DNA from 3 places in the Pseudomonas fluorescens group sp. PF-69 genome. Region 1 is predicted to be linked to each of the others. Evidence: riboswitches for the same ligand, from Rfam matches in the RefSeq annotation. Region 1 holds a riboswitch; each other region holds the start of a gene.
What was found. A riboswitch is a leader RNA that binds a small molecule or an ion and turns the genes downstream of it on or off. The one in region 1 is predicted to bind cobalamin.

Region 1 (4,482 bases):
CATGCTGGCCGTAATAGCTGAAAGGCCAGCCATAGAACGCGCCATCCTTGACCGAGGTGATGTAGTCCGGTACCAGATCGCTGCCGATTTCATCGCGCTCATTGACCGCCGTCCACAGGGCGCCGCTGTGCGGCTCCCAGGACAGGCCATTGGGGTTGCGCAAGCCCGAGGCAAAGATCCGGTGATTGCCGGTGGCGCGGTCCACTTCCCAGATCGCCGCACGGCCTTCTTCCTTGTCCAGGCCGTTTTCGGCAACGTTGCTGTTCGAGCCCACCGTCACGTACAGCTTGCTGCCGTCCTTGCTGGCGATGACATTCTTGGTCCAGTGGTGATTCAGTGTGCCGCCGGGCAGGTCGAGTACTTTGATCGGTTGCGACTTGATCGCTGTATCGCCGTTTTCATAGTGAAAGCGCAGCAATCGATCGGTGTCGGCGATGTACAGGTCATTGCCGACCAGCGCCATGCCGAAGGGCGAGTTCAGGTTTTCCAGAAACACCGTGCGGGTTTCCGCGATGCCGTCGTGGTCCTGGTCGCGCAGCAGGGTGATGCGATTGGGGCTCGGCACGCCCGCACCGGCGCGCCCCATGACTTTCTTCATGACCCAGCCGCGTATGCCTGTCCCGTCATCGGGTTTGAGCGGTGCATTGGTTTCGGCCACCAGCACGTCGCCATTGGGCAGCACGTAGAGCCAGCGCGGATGGTCGAGGTTCTCGGCGAACGCGGCCACTTGGGTGCCGGCAGCGGCGACGGGTTTGGCGCCCTCCGGCCAGCCGATCGCCGGGGTAATGTTGACCGTCGGAATCAGCGTCTTGTCGGGTTCTGGCAGTTTGGGTGACGGGCCGGTGCCGTCGGAGACTTGCAGGCTGGAGGTGTCACCGCAAGCGGCGAGTCCTCCGGCGAGCGCGATAGCGAGTACGAGTTGGGGCTTGCGCTTACTGATCTTCCCTATGAATGCAGTGACCTGGTCAGTAGAGAAGTTACGTTGCGCGATGGTTCAACCGTTAGCCGCGAGCTTCCTTGAACAGCACGGCAATGCCGGGATGATAGTGACCCCCTTCGTTGTGCAACTTGCGGTAGGCGTAGGGGAAATACCAGGCGACGGCGCAGGAGTGCTCCTTTTGCAGGTCGTCGACCATGTCCTGCAATTCTTCCGGGGTGGCACCATGCTGGGTTTTCTGCGGTGCCACAAACAGGCAGCCGAGTCTCAGGTCGCTGGCGTAACTGATGCGTTTGGCCTCGCTGGTGATATCGAGCAGGGCCTGGGTCAGGTTCAGGCTGTTCACCCGTGGCCAGCGTTGTGTGGCTTGAATCCAGGCGCGTGCTTCGGGTGTGGCGATAAACAGGTCGGCACGACCGTTGCGTTCGCCTTCATCGATTTGCTTGCGGGTGGGCGATTGTTGCAGGGTGACCATTTCGGCCATCCAGGCAGCGGCGGAAAGCAGGCCGAGATTGGCTTTTTCGTCGAGCCAGTAAGGCGTTTCGTTATCGCCGCGTACGGCGTTGTAGCGGTCGATACAGTCAAACCAGCGCTCCAGCACCGGGCGCAGGAATTCCAGTTGCGGATTGCTGATGGTCATGCCTTGCATGGGGCTCACCCTTGTTATTGTGATGTGGGGTTGTGGCTCTTTGATATCATTGCTTGAAGTGTGGCACAAGATTGGCGTCAGTTTATTGATCAACGGCAGTTATTCGCTCGCGTCCCCCGTCTTCAATTGACGCTCCACCCCCAACCCTCTAACCTTCGCGGCTTGTTTCAGGTGCTCTGTGACTTGGGTCGACAGAGTGAAACAGGGAAGCCGGTGAGCAGGTCCTTCAATGCGTGAAGGCCTTCGATCCCGGCGCTGCCCCCGCAACGGTAAATGAGTGAAAGCTGCGCCTTGAGCCACTGCGTCGTCATTGATGCGGGAAGGCGCGCAGCCAGGCCAACGCCGCTCATGAGCCCGGAGACCGGCCTGATCCATTCAGCGGCATCACGGTGGGCGATGCCAGGCTTCTTGCCGTCTGTTCTTGTGCCTGCCCGCCGTTATCCTGCCTCAACGGAGAGCTCTCCCATGACTGATACCCCTGATCGTGACGAACGTCATCTGGCGCGCATGTTGCGCAAAAAAGCCGTAATCGATGAACGCATCGCCAACTCCCCGAACGAATGCGGCCTGCTGCTGGTGCTGACCGGCAACGGCAAGGGCAAGAGCAGCTCGGCGTTCGGCATGCTGGCCCGCTCGATGGGCCACGGCATGCAGTGCGGTGTGGTGCAGTTCATCAAGGGGCGCAACAGCACGGGTGAAGAGCTGTTCTTCCGGCGCTTCCCGGAACAGGTTCGTTTTCATGTGATGGGCGAAGGTTTTACCTGGGAAACCCAGGATCGCCAGCGCGACATCGCCGCCGCCGAAGCCGCGTGGGACGTGTCCCGTGAACTGCTTAGAGATCCGTCCATCGGTCTGGTGGTGCTGGATGAGTTGAACATCGCCCTCAAGCACGGTTACCTCGATCTGGATCGGGTGCTCAGTGACTTGCAGGCTCGCCCGCCAATGCAGCACGTGGTGGTCACCGGTCGTGGCGCCAAGCCTGAGATGATCGAGTTGGCCGACACCGTCACTGAAATGGGCATGATCAAGCACGCCTTCCAGGCCGGTATCAAGGCGCAGAAAGGCGTCGAGTTGTGAGTCGCGCGGTATGAATAGCCCTCGTCAATGCCCGGCGGTACTGATTGCCGCGCCGGCCTCCGGTCAGGGCAAGACCACCGTCACCGCCGCGCTGGCCCGTTTGCATCGCAATCAGGGACGCAAGGTTCGTGTGTTCAAATGTGGCCCGGACTTTCTCGATCCGATGATTCTGGAGCGCGCCAGCGGTGCGCCGGTGTATCAACTGGACATGTGGATGGTCGGCGAGCAGGAGAGTCGGCGTCTGTTGTGGGAGGCCGCAGGCGAAGCGGACCTTATCCTCATCGAAGGTGTCATGGGGCTGTTCGATGGCACGCCGTCCAGTGCCGACCTGGCGCGGCACTTCGGTGTGCCGGTGCTGGGTGTGATCGACGGCACCGCCATGGCGCAGACCTTTGGTGCCCTGGCCCTGGGGCTGGCGCGCTATCAACCCGACTTGCCGTTTGCCGGTGTCCTGGCCAACCGCGTGGGCACCCTGCGTCACGCGCAGTTGCTTGAAGGCAGCCTGACCGAAGGCCTGCGTTGGTATGGCGCGTTGTCCCGCGAAACCGCTATCGAATTGCCGAGTCGTCACCTTGGCCTGGTGCAGGCCAGTGAGTTGAACGATCTCGATCTGCGCCTCGATGCGGCGGCCGAAGCCCTGGCCAGCAGTTGCGAGGTGGCGCTTCCGCCGGCCGTGGAATTCGCTGCCCCGGATGTGATCGCTGCCGAACCACTACTGGCGGGTGTGCGCATTGCCGTGGCCCGTGATGAAGCCTTTGCCTTTACCTATGGCGCCAGCCTGGATTTGCTGCGGGCCATGGGCGCCGAGTTGTCGTTCTTTTCACCGATGCGTGACAGTCGTCTACCCGAGGCAGACAGCCTCTATCTGCCGGGCGGCTACCCGGAATTGCATCATGTGGCGTTGTCGCAAAACACCTCGATGCTGAACGCGATCCGCGCGCACCACGAGGCGGGCAAACCCTTGCTCGCCGAATGTGGCGGCATGTTGTATTTGCTCGATTCGCTCACCGATGTCGAAGGTACGCGTGCAGAATTGGTCGGCCTGCTGGCCGGGGATGCGGTGATGCAAAAGCGTCTGGCAGCGCTGGCGCTGCAGGCTGTCGAATTGCCGGAAGGTTCCCTGCGTGGGCATACCTATCATCATTCGCTGACCACCACCGGGCTCGTGCCGATTGCCCGTGGCTTGAGCCCCAATGGCGGTCGCGGGGCGGAGGCGGTTTATCGTGAGGGGCGGATGACAGCTTCTTATGTGCATTTCTATTTTCCGTCCAATCCGACCGCTGTAGCCGCATTGTTTGCACCCGATCTTGAGGACGCCTTCGCCGGCAAGCCGGCTCCTGCAGTTGATCACCTGAACCCTGTAGGCGCTGGCTTGCCAGCGAAGAGGCCATGACCGACAACGCATTCACCGAAGCCGAACGCGCGGCGGTCTACCGGGCCATCGGCGAACGTCGCGACATGCGTCACTTCAGTGGTGGCACGGTTGAGCCTGAATTGCTGCGGCGGTTGCTCGAAGCCGCGCACCAGGCGCCAAGTGTCGGCTTGATGCAGCCCTGGCGGTTCATCCGCATCAGCGACCAAACCCTGCGCGGCCAGATCCGGGAACTGGTGGAGCAAGAGCGCATTCGCACCGCCGAAGCCCTCGGCGAACGCACCGACGAATTCATGCAGCTCAAGGTCGAAGGCATCAATGATTGCGCCGAGGTGTTGGTGGCGGCGCTGATGGACGATCGCGAGCGGCATATTTTCGGTCGTCGCACCTTGCCGGAAATGGACATGGCCTCGTTGTCCTGCGCGATCCAGAACCTGTGGCTGGCGT
Region 2 (4,482 bases), 960 kb from region 1:
TTAACACCCAAACAGTTATTCGGGCACCCAATGTAAAATTTCATTTGAGTCAAGCACATCTATAAGGCTGAGCTTGGCGAGTGCCTCGATTTCCAAGTAAGCACCTTAAGAGTTAAAGCCCACCCGACATTCTGGACATTGCTTGACTGGAGGGGCCTGAGTTATTCGGGGATAGGTAACCATCGTCGAAATCCGGCGCCGCCTTTCCCTGTCAAAGGACACCAGGCAAAGTCCCAAGGCGTCGGTGGAAACTCCTCCTGTTCAGGGTCAACGCCAGCGATAGAACGAGGTGCTACTTTCCAGTCAAACACCCTCACTGAAGAACCTTGCCACGCCAGTACTAGCCCTCGTGCCTGGCTATCGTCAGTATTTATCCAGCGGGCCGCTGCTGCCGTCATGAAGGAATCGATGTGCTCCTCGTGGATTTGCGCCTGGTAGGTCGACGTGAGTAACCAACGGCAAACACTGAGGTAGTAAGTCCAATTCAGCGGCGGATAATTGCGGTATGCCCAGGTCATGAAACTGCGAAATATATTCAGACCATCCGGTGGATCTAGCTTGAGTAACCCCGGACACACGTCGAACAACGTATGCCAGTAAGGCAGCAATCGGGCATCCAGGTGAACAAAACAGCGTGCATTACTGGGGTAGTCAGGAAACGGCAACAGGAAGTCGCCACGACTGCTCACACGTGACGTTTTACTGACCAGTCGCGAAGCCCCTGAAGGGATGGCTAAAGAACGCATGCCGGCCTCCATGCCATCGCCGCTTGCAGTTTATAGGATGCCGAAAAACTAAAGATCAGCCCTTCGAGAGGGCTGAACCTGCAACCTGAATGATCAATAACGCGAGACATACTGCCTTCCTTCCCGTGACGATTAAACGGCGTCCACCGGTGGTCGCATCAGCGACAACCTGGTGTAAAACAGACGACGAAAAAACAAGCGGTAGCCGGCGAATCAAACTGGCTACTTGCAAGCGTCAAACCTAAGGGGAAGCGCGAGGGTTGGCCGAGGGCCAGGAATAGCGGGGAGGTGCCTTGCAGCGCAGTTCGCGGCTAGGGCGCGGTTTTTGTCCGACCCGTAGCAGCCAAGTCAAGCAAAACAGAAAGGCGATGCCCAACGTCACCGCAGAACAGATAGGGCAGGAAAAACTACCGGCCCACCCCCTGGCTGACGGGTCAGTGAAATCCGTGTTCTGGGTCGGGTTCTTGCTGCCCAGAGCAGAGCAAAACTGACCACCAATGCCATTGAGTTCAAGCCCGGTCATCTGCCCATGCCCCAAACCGCAGGCGAACACGTTGAACAGGACGCAAAAATACAGCGTCCAGGCAACGAGTGAGCGGTTTGAGAGGGACAATTTCATGGCAGCGACATTAACACCGAAGCACGCGGGGTTGAAGATCGAGAGATGTTGATCAACCCCACCGCCCAGAGGTTCCTGAACGATGGGGACACGAGTCAATTACGCGACTTTGAGTGATTTCACACAGGTGAAACGCTCGACAAAGGCGTTGTCGGAATAGCGTTTGAGTGTCCGCGCCACCAAGCAGGTGAACAGTGGCTCGCACAACACCAACGGCAGGTAAGAAACGGCGAACAACGCCCAGTTGCTCAAAGGCGTTGGCTCTTCGCCCATGGACAACCAGAAGCCCACCATCGCGACCACACCGGTGTAATAGAGCGCATCAAACTTGACCACTTCCGCCCAACGAATACTGCGTCCGGCAACGTCGAAGAAGCGCCGACCGAGCAAGCCATGGGCGGCAATCAGCGGCAACATCAAGGACAACGAGTTTACCCCTAAGTGCACCAAATCCTGTGGCTCGAACAGCAACCCTTGTAACAGCAGGCCAATGGCAAAACCAAACAGTGTGGGGATAAAGCCGAAGATGATGTAGACGGCGGAAGCACCAACGAAATGCAATTCAGAAGCGCCGACGGGCAAATGGAATACTTCCATGAACACCGAGAAGAATGCTGCGGCGAGTACCGTCTTGATCAAATTATCGGGGCGTAACAGCTTCGGCGAAAACGCCGCCAGCGTAGCGATTGCAGCAGCATTGGCGTACAGCACTTTGGCGGCATTGAGCACGCCGGGTTCGATATGCATCAGTTCTCCCTCCGAGGGATGCGGGTCTGGAAGCTACCGGTATATTCGGCAGCACTCGTGGCAGGTCTCCTGGCTCACGGCTCGACACCCTCCCGCGCCTTCCCGGCCGTAATCGACCAGTGGCATAAGCGAGAGAGCTAACCGTTCACAGTTGCGGGGGCAGCGCAGGAATAGCCGGGGGGGCGTACCTGCTTCCCTATTGCTTCACCGGATGGTGAAACCACGAAGCGCCAACAGGTTAAGGGTTTTGCTCGATCTACGCACGAGGCGAAAAGCCTTTTTATGCCTGGGCTCCACAACGCTATATGCGACAGCCTGCCACAGGAGCACCAGGAGACACTGTGCAGCAGGTCAAACGCACAGACTGCGCCAGAATGTCGCAGCTTATTGAAGATGACTGGCCTCGTTAGACTTTCCGCCCTTTCTTTTGATTCTTCACGGAATCCCGGGAAACACAGAAACAAGAACGCCGATTTGTTTGATGATGTTGGTGCGAACAAACACATCTAACAAACCGGCGTTCTTATGCGCGATATTAATACTTTCCTTCCTTTTTGGGAGGGCTTTTCTGTCGTCACGATCAAGCCTGATGGCGACGCACTACAAATCGATCTGATCCCTCACGCCACCCGATTCCCTTCCTGCGGCTGCCTAAAACCCTGTTCAACTACGCATGAGTATTGCAAGCGAGTCGTTCGTGATTTGCCCATCCTTGGCCGTGTCGGGCGCCTCAGCGTTTTGCTCAGGTGGGTTGGTTGTCGTGACTGCGGCAAACGCATGGAGGCCGTCAGTTGGCTGGATCGCTATGCCCGCATGACGCGCCGCTTGGCCGATGCGGTCATTCAGGCCTGCGAACGCCTTCCAACCCCCTGCACGTGGCCCAGATGTTCGGCCTGCATTGGGACACCGTTAGGTTGCTGGAGCGTCGAGCCTTGCAAGCGGCGTTGAGCGCTCTGCCTAATCGCAGGCGTTTTCACAGCCTAGGTCGTTTTCTGCCGGTCACGGCCACACAGTTTGATGGTCAAATCCGTTGGAAATGATTGGTCAGGTCGAATGCAAATGGGTGGGCAAGTCTCTGCAATTACCTAGCTGCCGAGCCATGGAGTGCACCTATGGCTCTGAGATGGTTGGACAATCAGAGGTACTTTGGCAGCGCCCATTACCGGATGCATCACTTCCGCAGTAGCTTGGCCAAGGCCATTTGGTATTGGTCTGTGTACATCTTGCCAGCTGTCCCCCATGAGTGAATTATTTACATTGGGAAATTTTTGGGGGCCGGCTTGGCAGTATTGATCGGCAGGAGCGGCCTACGTTCGTAGGCCGCTTTTGGATTATCAATCGCCCGGACTGTTTATCATTCCTACAACCCAGCGAATCAGTCTGCGAAGACATTCGCGAGCGAGTTCAGAGGCCAATACGTCCACGATTTTTTTCAGTAACTTATGTAACCCACGACGTTTTCCCATTGGAAATATCCCATTGGATGAGCGTTAGTATGTGGGCGTTTCAGCCGATTTTATGCGTACCGCTGTGGGCCAGTACGGCCGCGCTTCAGTCGTAGAGACCTTTAGCGTCGAGCTGTGATTAGCGCTCCGTCACAAACACCACTCGAGCTCAGTGGTCGTCGTTGGGAACTCGCATCAGTCACGATAATCCTTGCGTGCACTGAGCTTCTGATCTCGCACCTCATAAAGGGCGGTTTTGTAGGTCCTACTGGACTCAATATATCGAACAGTTGAGTCAAGTGAACGCTGATATTGCTGCAACCGGCCTAGCCGAAGCTAGAGTTGCAGCTATTGCCTCCAGTCTTCAGTAAGAAGAGCAGGGCATTTTTCTGGCGGGTTAAATGAGATCCGCTCAGTTCGCCTGGCGTTGTAGGAGCCATGGCAAAATCGATATGTGCTCTGCAGTTCGCTAAACGCAAACCTGCATCGAGCCCTACGAGCTCTAAGCTAGCGTGAATGCAACCAGTCCATAACTGCACATCTCGCTTTTTGGGGCGAATAGCATCGAAATGCAACTCACCTAGGTATTTTTCAGGAGCCTCGAGACGGTCTTTTTTATCCGAGAGCACCTAATGCTTATTCGTACCGTGCTGCCCCTGTTGGAGAAGCAGATCGGCCGTCATCAACGCTAAGCGTGATGCATGCATGTGGCTTAAAACTGCCCGTTATTGAATCCGAAGGTTCAGATTCAAAGCGAGCTTATCTGGCATCAGATGCGATTCACAAGGGGAAAAATAGCATCAAGTAAAAAACTAAAGGATCCACCTCCTAGACCACTTACAGCCGAAGCTGACGAATACAATGATCTGTCAAGGCAAGCAGTAAGCTCGCTGGCTTTGCCGCTGGACATGCCATTGCTTTCCAG
Region 3 (4,482 bases), 1.3 Mb from region 1:
CAGAATGACCTTGGCGTGGCGCAGCACTTCGTCGACGTACAGATCAACCGAAGCGTGATTCTGTACCTGCATCGGGTTGGCCAGGCGCACGCTCGGGTAATCGTCGGGCAACTGCTGCGCCGCTTCGGCGAGCAGCGCCAGGCTGGAGTCGCCGCTGCACAGGATCACCAGCTCGGCGGGGGTTTGTCCAAGGTCGGCAATGTTGTCGTCCGACACGAAACCGCCGGGCTGGGTCCTGAGCAGGTGCATGGCTTATACGCTGAGCGCGGCGCGCAATTGGGTTTCGAGCAGCGCGGCGTCCAGCGCCTGGCCGATCAACACCAGACGCGTGGTGCGTTCTTCTTCGCCACCCCACTGGCGGTCGAAGTGCTTGTCGAAACGAGTGCCCACGCCCTGGATCAGCAGGCGCATCGGTTTGTTCGGAATCGCCGCAAAGCCCTTGACCCGCAGGATGCTGTGCTCCACTACCAGTTGCGTCAGCGCGTCCATCAGCAGGCTCTCGTCAGAGGCCGGCAGCTCGATGGAGATAGAGTCAAAAGCGTCGTGATCGTGGTCGTCATGATCGTCATCGTCGTGGTGATGATCGTGATGGCTGTGACGGCTGTCGATGTGTTCTTCGGAACCGGCACCCAGGCCGATCAGCACGTCCAGTGGCAGGCGACCGCTGCTGGCTTCGATGACTTTCACCGCAGGCGGCAGCTCTTCTGCGACTTCCAGGCGTACGCGGGCCAGGTCTTCCGGGCTGATCAGGTCAGCCTTGTTGAGGATCACCAGGTCGGCACTGGACAACTGATCGGCGAACAGCTCGTGCAGCGGCGATTCGTGGTCCAGGTTCGGATCGAGTTTGCGCTGGGCGTCCACCTGATCCGGGAACGCAGCGAAGGTGCCGGCGGCCACGGCCGGGCTATCGACCACGGTGATCACCGCGTCAACGGTGCAGGCACTGCGGATTTCCGGCCACTGGAACGCCTGGACCAGCGGCTTTGGCAGCGCCAGGCCCGAGGTCTCGATGAGGATGTGGTCGAGATCGCCGCGACGGGCGACCAGTTCGCGCATCACCGGGAAGAATTCTTCCTGAACGGTGCAGCACAGGCAGCCGTTGGCCAGTTCGTAGACGCGGCCATTGGCTTCTTCTTCGGTACAGCCGATGGAGCACTGCTTGAGGATTTCACCGTCGATGCCCAGTTCGCCGAACTCGTTGACGATCACCGCGATGCGACGCCCTTGGGCGTTGTCGAGCATGTGCCGCAGCAAGGTGGTTTTGCCCGAGCCGAGGAAGCCGGTAACGATGGTGACGGGGAGTTTGGCCAGTGTTTTCATCGGATGCCCTTTGGCAAGGTGGCGGGCATACGGGACGAGAACCGGCAACGCCTGTGCGCGCCGGAAGCGTTCGCCACCGGATCACCCCGCCCGGTTGTAGTGAGAATCTGTTCGAGGCAGGTCTCCTGGCTGACGGCGTGCCAGTCGCTTGACTGGCGTTGGCTGCGCCTTCCCGCGGGCTCAGGACCTGAGCATGCAGTGGCGTGGCAGCGAACATCACCGTTCACAGTTGCGGGGGCAGCCGCGGCATCGACCGCGTTCCCTTCTTAGCTTCGGCAAACGCCGAAGAACCTCGAAAGCGCAAGGCTACGCATCGTATTGGGGCGGGTCAATGTTCATGCTGAGTTCTACAGCGCCTGCAACGCCGTCATCGCGAGCAGGCTCGCTCCCACCGGGAGCGGGTTTTCCGAGAAAAATGCGGTCAAATGCGAGAGCGAGCCTGTTCGCGATTGAAGCAATGCGGTCCCGAGTTGAGAACACTTGCCAATTGACGCCCCACCTCTGCCCATGCTCTCCTACACGCCTTGTTACGGGTGCCCTTCACAGGGTGAAACGGGAAACCGGTGAATCATGTGCTTTACTCTAAAGCCATGTCAGTCCGGTGCTGCCCCCGCAACGGTAAGCGAGCGAAGCGTCAGATCCACTGTGCCAGTGCGGCATGGGAAGGTGATGCTTGCAGGTTCAGGCGATAGCCCGCACCCCTCGTGAGCCCGGAGACCGGCCCGCAACACAAAGTGAACCTAACTATCACTGAATGACAAACCCGCGGTGGGCGGGCGCTGTTCGAACCTCTGCGCGCTCGCTCGCGCAGGGATTTGCATGCGCTCCCATTCCCCGCTGACAGAACTGAGGGATGCGCCATGTCGATCATCAGCAGTACCGGCCACAGCACCACCACCAGCAGCACCACAACCCTGACTCAACGCCTGACCGCCGCCGTGTGTGCGTCGATCCTCGGCGCGTGCCTGGTGTATTTCGCCGGTTTCTCGCACATCGAAGCCGTTCACAACGCTGCTCACGATACCCGTCACAGCGCTGCCTTCCCGTGCCATTGAGACCTGTCGACATGATCAAGCGTATCGCGCAAACCGCGGGGTTCACGGGGCTGCTGGCCGCCCTGCTGCTGACCCTGCTGCAAAGCTTCTGGGTCGCTCCGCTGATTTTGCAGGCCGAAACCTACGAAAAATCCGAACCCGCTGCTGTTGAAGTCCACGAACACGCCCCTGGCGTCGCCGCCCACACCCACGATGCCGAAGCCTGGGAGCCGGAAAACGGCTGGCAGCGCGTGTTGTCGACCACCGGCGGCAATCTGGTGGTGGCTGTCGGTTTCGCCCTGATGCTCGCCGGCCTGTACACCTTGCGCGCGCCGACCAAAACTTCTCAGGGATTGCTCTGGGGCCTGGCCGGTTACGCGACCTTCGTGCTCGCGCCGACCCTTGGCCTGCCGCCGGAACTGCCAGGCACCGCCGCTGCCGACCTGGCGCAACGGCAGACCTGGTGGATTGGCACCGCCGCTTCAACCGCAGTCGGCATCGCGCTGATCGCGTTCAGCCGTCACTGGCTGATGAAAGTCCTCGGTGCAGCCATCATTGCCGTCCCTCATGTGATTGGCGCGCCGCAGCCGGACGTGCACTCGATGCTGGCACCGCAAGCACTGGAAACCCAATTCAAAATCGCTTCGCAGCTGACCAATGTCGCGTTCTGGCTGGCCCTGGGCCTGATCAGCGCCTGGCTGTTCCGCCGCAAACGCGATGGCCAATACCACGCATGACCGATACCGGCACAGCGCCGACCCTCGTGGTCGGCCTGGGCTGCCAACGGGGCTGCCCCGTCAGCACGTTACGGGCGTTGCTCGATCAGGCGTTGCAAGCGCACCAGATCGAACTGCATCAGATCAAGGCCCTGGCCAGTATCGATTTGAAGCGAGATGAACCGGCCCTTGTCGAACTGGCCGAGCAACTCGCGCTGCCACTGACGTACTTCAGCAGCGAACAGTTGGCCGGCTATGAGCCACAACTCAGCCATCATTCGCAGATCGCCTTCGAACGAACCGGCTGCTACGGCATAGCGGAAAGTGCCGCCCTGGCCCTGGCCGAACAGTTGACCCATTCGCCGGCCAAGCTGCTGATCAAGCGGCAAAAATATGCCCAGGCCACCTTCGCATTGGCCTGCTCGACGTAAAATCCTCGATAATCCGCGCTTTCGATCATGAGCAATCTTCATCTGGTGCCTTGCCCAGCCCTTTTTTCCCACAGGAATCGACGATGACCGTCTACTTCATAGGCGCAGGTCCTGGCGACCCCGAGCTGATCACCGTCAAAGGCCAGCGGCTGATTCGCAGCTGCCCGGTGATCATCTATGCCGGTTCGCTGGTGCCCGCCGCAGTACTGCAAGGGCATTGTGCCGAGCAGGTGGTCAACAGCGCCGAACTGCATCTGGAACAGATTATCGACCTGATCAAGATCGCCGACGCCAAGGGCCAGGACGTGGCTCGCGTGCATTCCGGCGACCCGAGCCTGTATGGCGCCATCGGCGAGCAGATTCGCTACCTGCGCGAACTCGGCATTGCCTTTGAAATCATTCCCGGGGTCACCGCTACGGCCGCCTGCGCAGCGCTTTTGGGTGCGGAACTGACCCTGCCCGATGTCTCACAGAGCGTGATCCTGACCCGATACGCCGACAAAACCGTGATGCCGGCCGGCGAGGAATTGGGCAGCCTGGCGCAGCATGGAGCGACCATGGCGATTCATCTGGGGGTCAATCATCTGGAAAAAATCCTGGCCGAATTGCTGCCGCATTACGGCGCGGATTGCCCGATCGCGGTGATTCACCGGGCGACCTGGCCGGATCAGGACTGGGTGGTGGGGACGCTGGAAGACATTGCCGGGAAGGTTCAGGCCAAGGGTTTTCGGCGCACGGCATTGATTCTGGTGGGACGGGTGCTGGGCAGTGACCATTTCAGCGAGTCGTCGCTGTATCGCGCAGGGCATGCGCATCTCTATCGACCTTGAACCCTGCTGAATCCTGTGCCGAGGGGGCTTGTCGGATCGCCACAGGTTATCGAACACCCATAAAAAACGGCGCTCACGGGCGCCGTTTTTTAATTTCGCAGCGAACGCCTTAGTAGTAGGCGTTTTCTTTCTGCGTGTGGTCAGTCACATC

Region 2: another riboswitch for cobalamin. It lies ahead of ACX3YF_RS11265 (energy-coupling factor ABC transporter permease); the one in region 1 lies ahead of cobO (cob(I)yrinic acid a,c-diamide adenosyltransferase).
Region 3: another riboswitch for cobalamin. It lies ahead of ACX3YF_RS22365 (CbtB domain-containing protein); the one in region 1 lies ahead of cobO (cob(I)yrinic acid a,c-diamide adenosyltransferase).

Annotation. Positions count from the first base shown of each region.
Region 1 covers NZ_JBTMNC010000001.1:3,402,224-3,406,705, forward strand. The annotation lists gene ACX3YF_RS15830 (PQQ-dependent sugar dehydrogenase) at 1-940, opposite strand, end outside; gene ACX3YF_RS15835 (hypothetical protein) at 1,002-1,586, opposite strand; cobalamin riboswitch at 1,739-1,970, shown strand; gene cobO (cob(I)yrinic acid a,c-diamide adenosyltransferase) at 2,052-2,663, shown strand; gene ACX3YF_RS15845 (cobyrinate a,c-diamide synthase) at 2,674-4,056, shown strand; gene bluB (5,6-dimethylbenzimidazole synthase) at 4,053-4,482, shown strand, end outside.
Region 2 covers NZ_JBTMNC010000001.1:2,437,619-2,442,100, forward strand. The annotation lists gene ACX3YF_RS11255 (putative natural product biosynthesis protein) at 162-746, opposite strand; gene ACX3YF_RS11260 (DUF2946 domain-containing protein) at 988-1,365, opposite strand; gene ACX3YF_RS11265 (energy-coupling factor ABC transporter permease) at 1,465-2,112, opposite strand; cobalamin riboswitch at 2,155-2,353, opposite strand; partial or broken gene ACX3YF_RS11270 (helix-turn-helix domain-containing protein) at 2,638-3,071, shown strand.
Region 3 covers NZ_JBTMNC010000001.1:4,736,358-4,740,839, reverse strand. The annotation lists gene cobN (cobaltochelatase subunit CobN) at 1-249, opposite strand, end outside; gene cobW (cobalamin biosynthesis protein CobW) at 253-1,320, opposite strand; cobalamin riboswitch at 1,419-1,630, opposite strand; cobalamin riboswitch at 1,835-2,060, shown strand; gene ACX3YF_RS22365 (CbtB domain-containing protein) at 2,181-2,375, shown strand; gene ACX3YF_RS22360 (CbtA family protein) at 2,387-3,091, shown strand; gene ACX3YF_RS22355 (cobalamin biosynthesis protein) at 3,088-3,501, shown strand; gene cobM (precorrin-4 C(11)-methyltransferase) at 3,585-4,331, shown strand; gene nfuA (Fe-S biogenesis protein NfuA) at 4,441-4,482, opposite strand, start outside.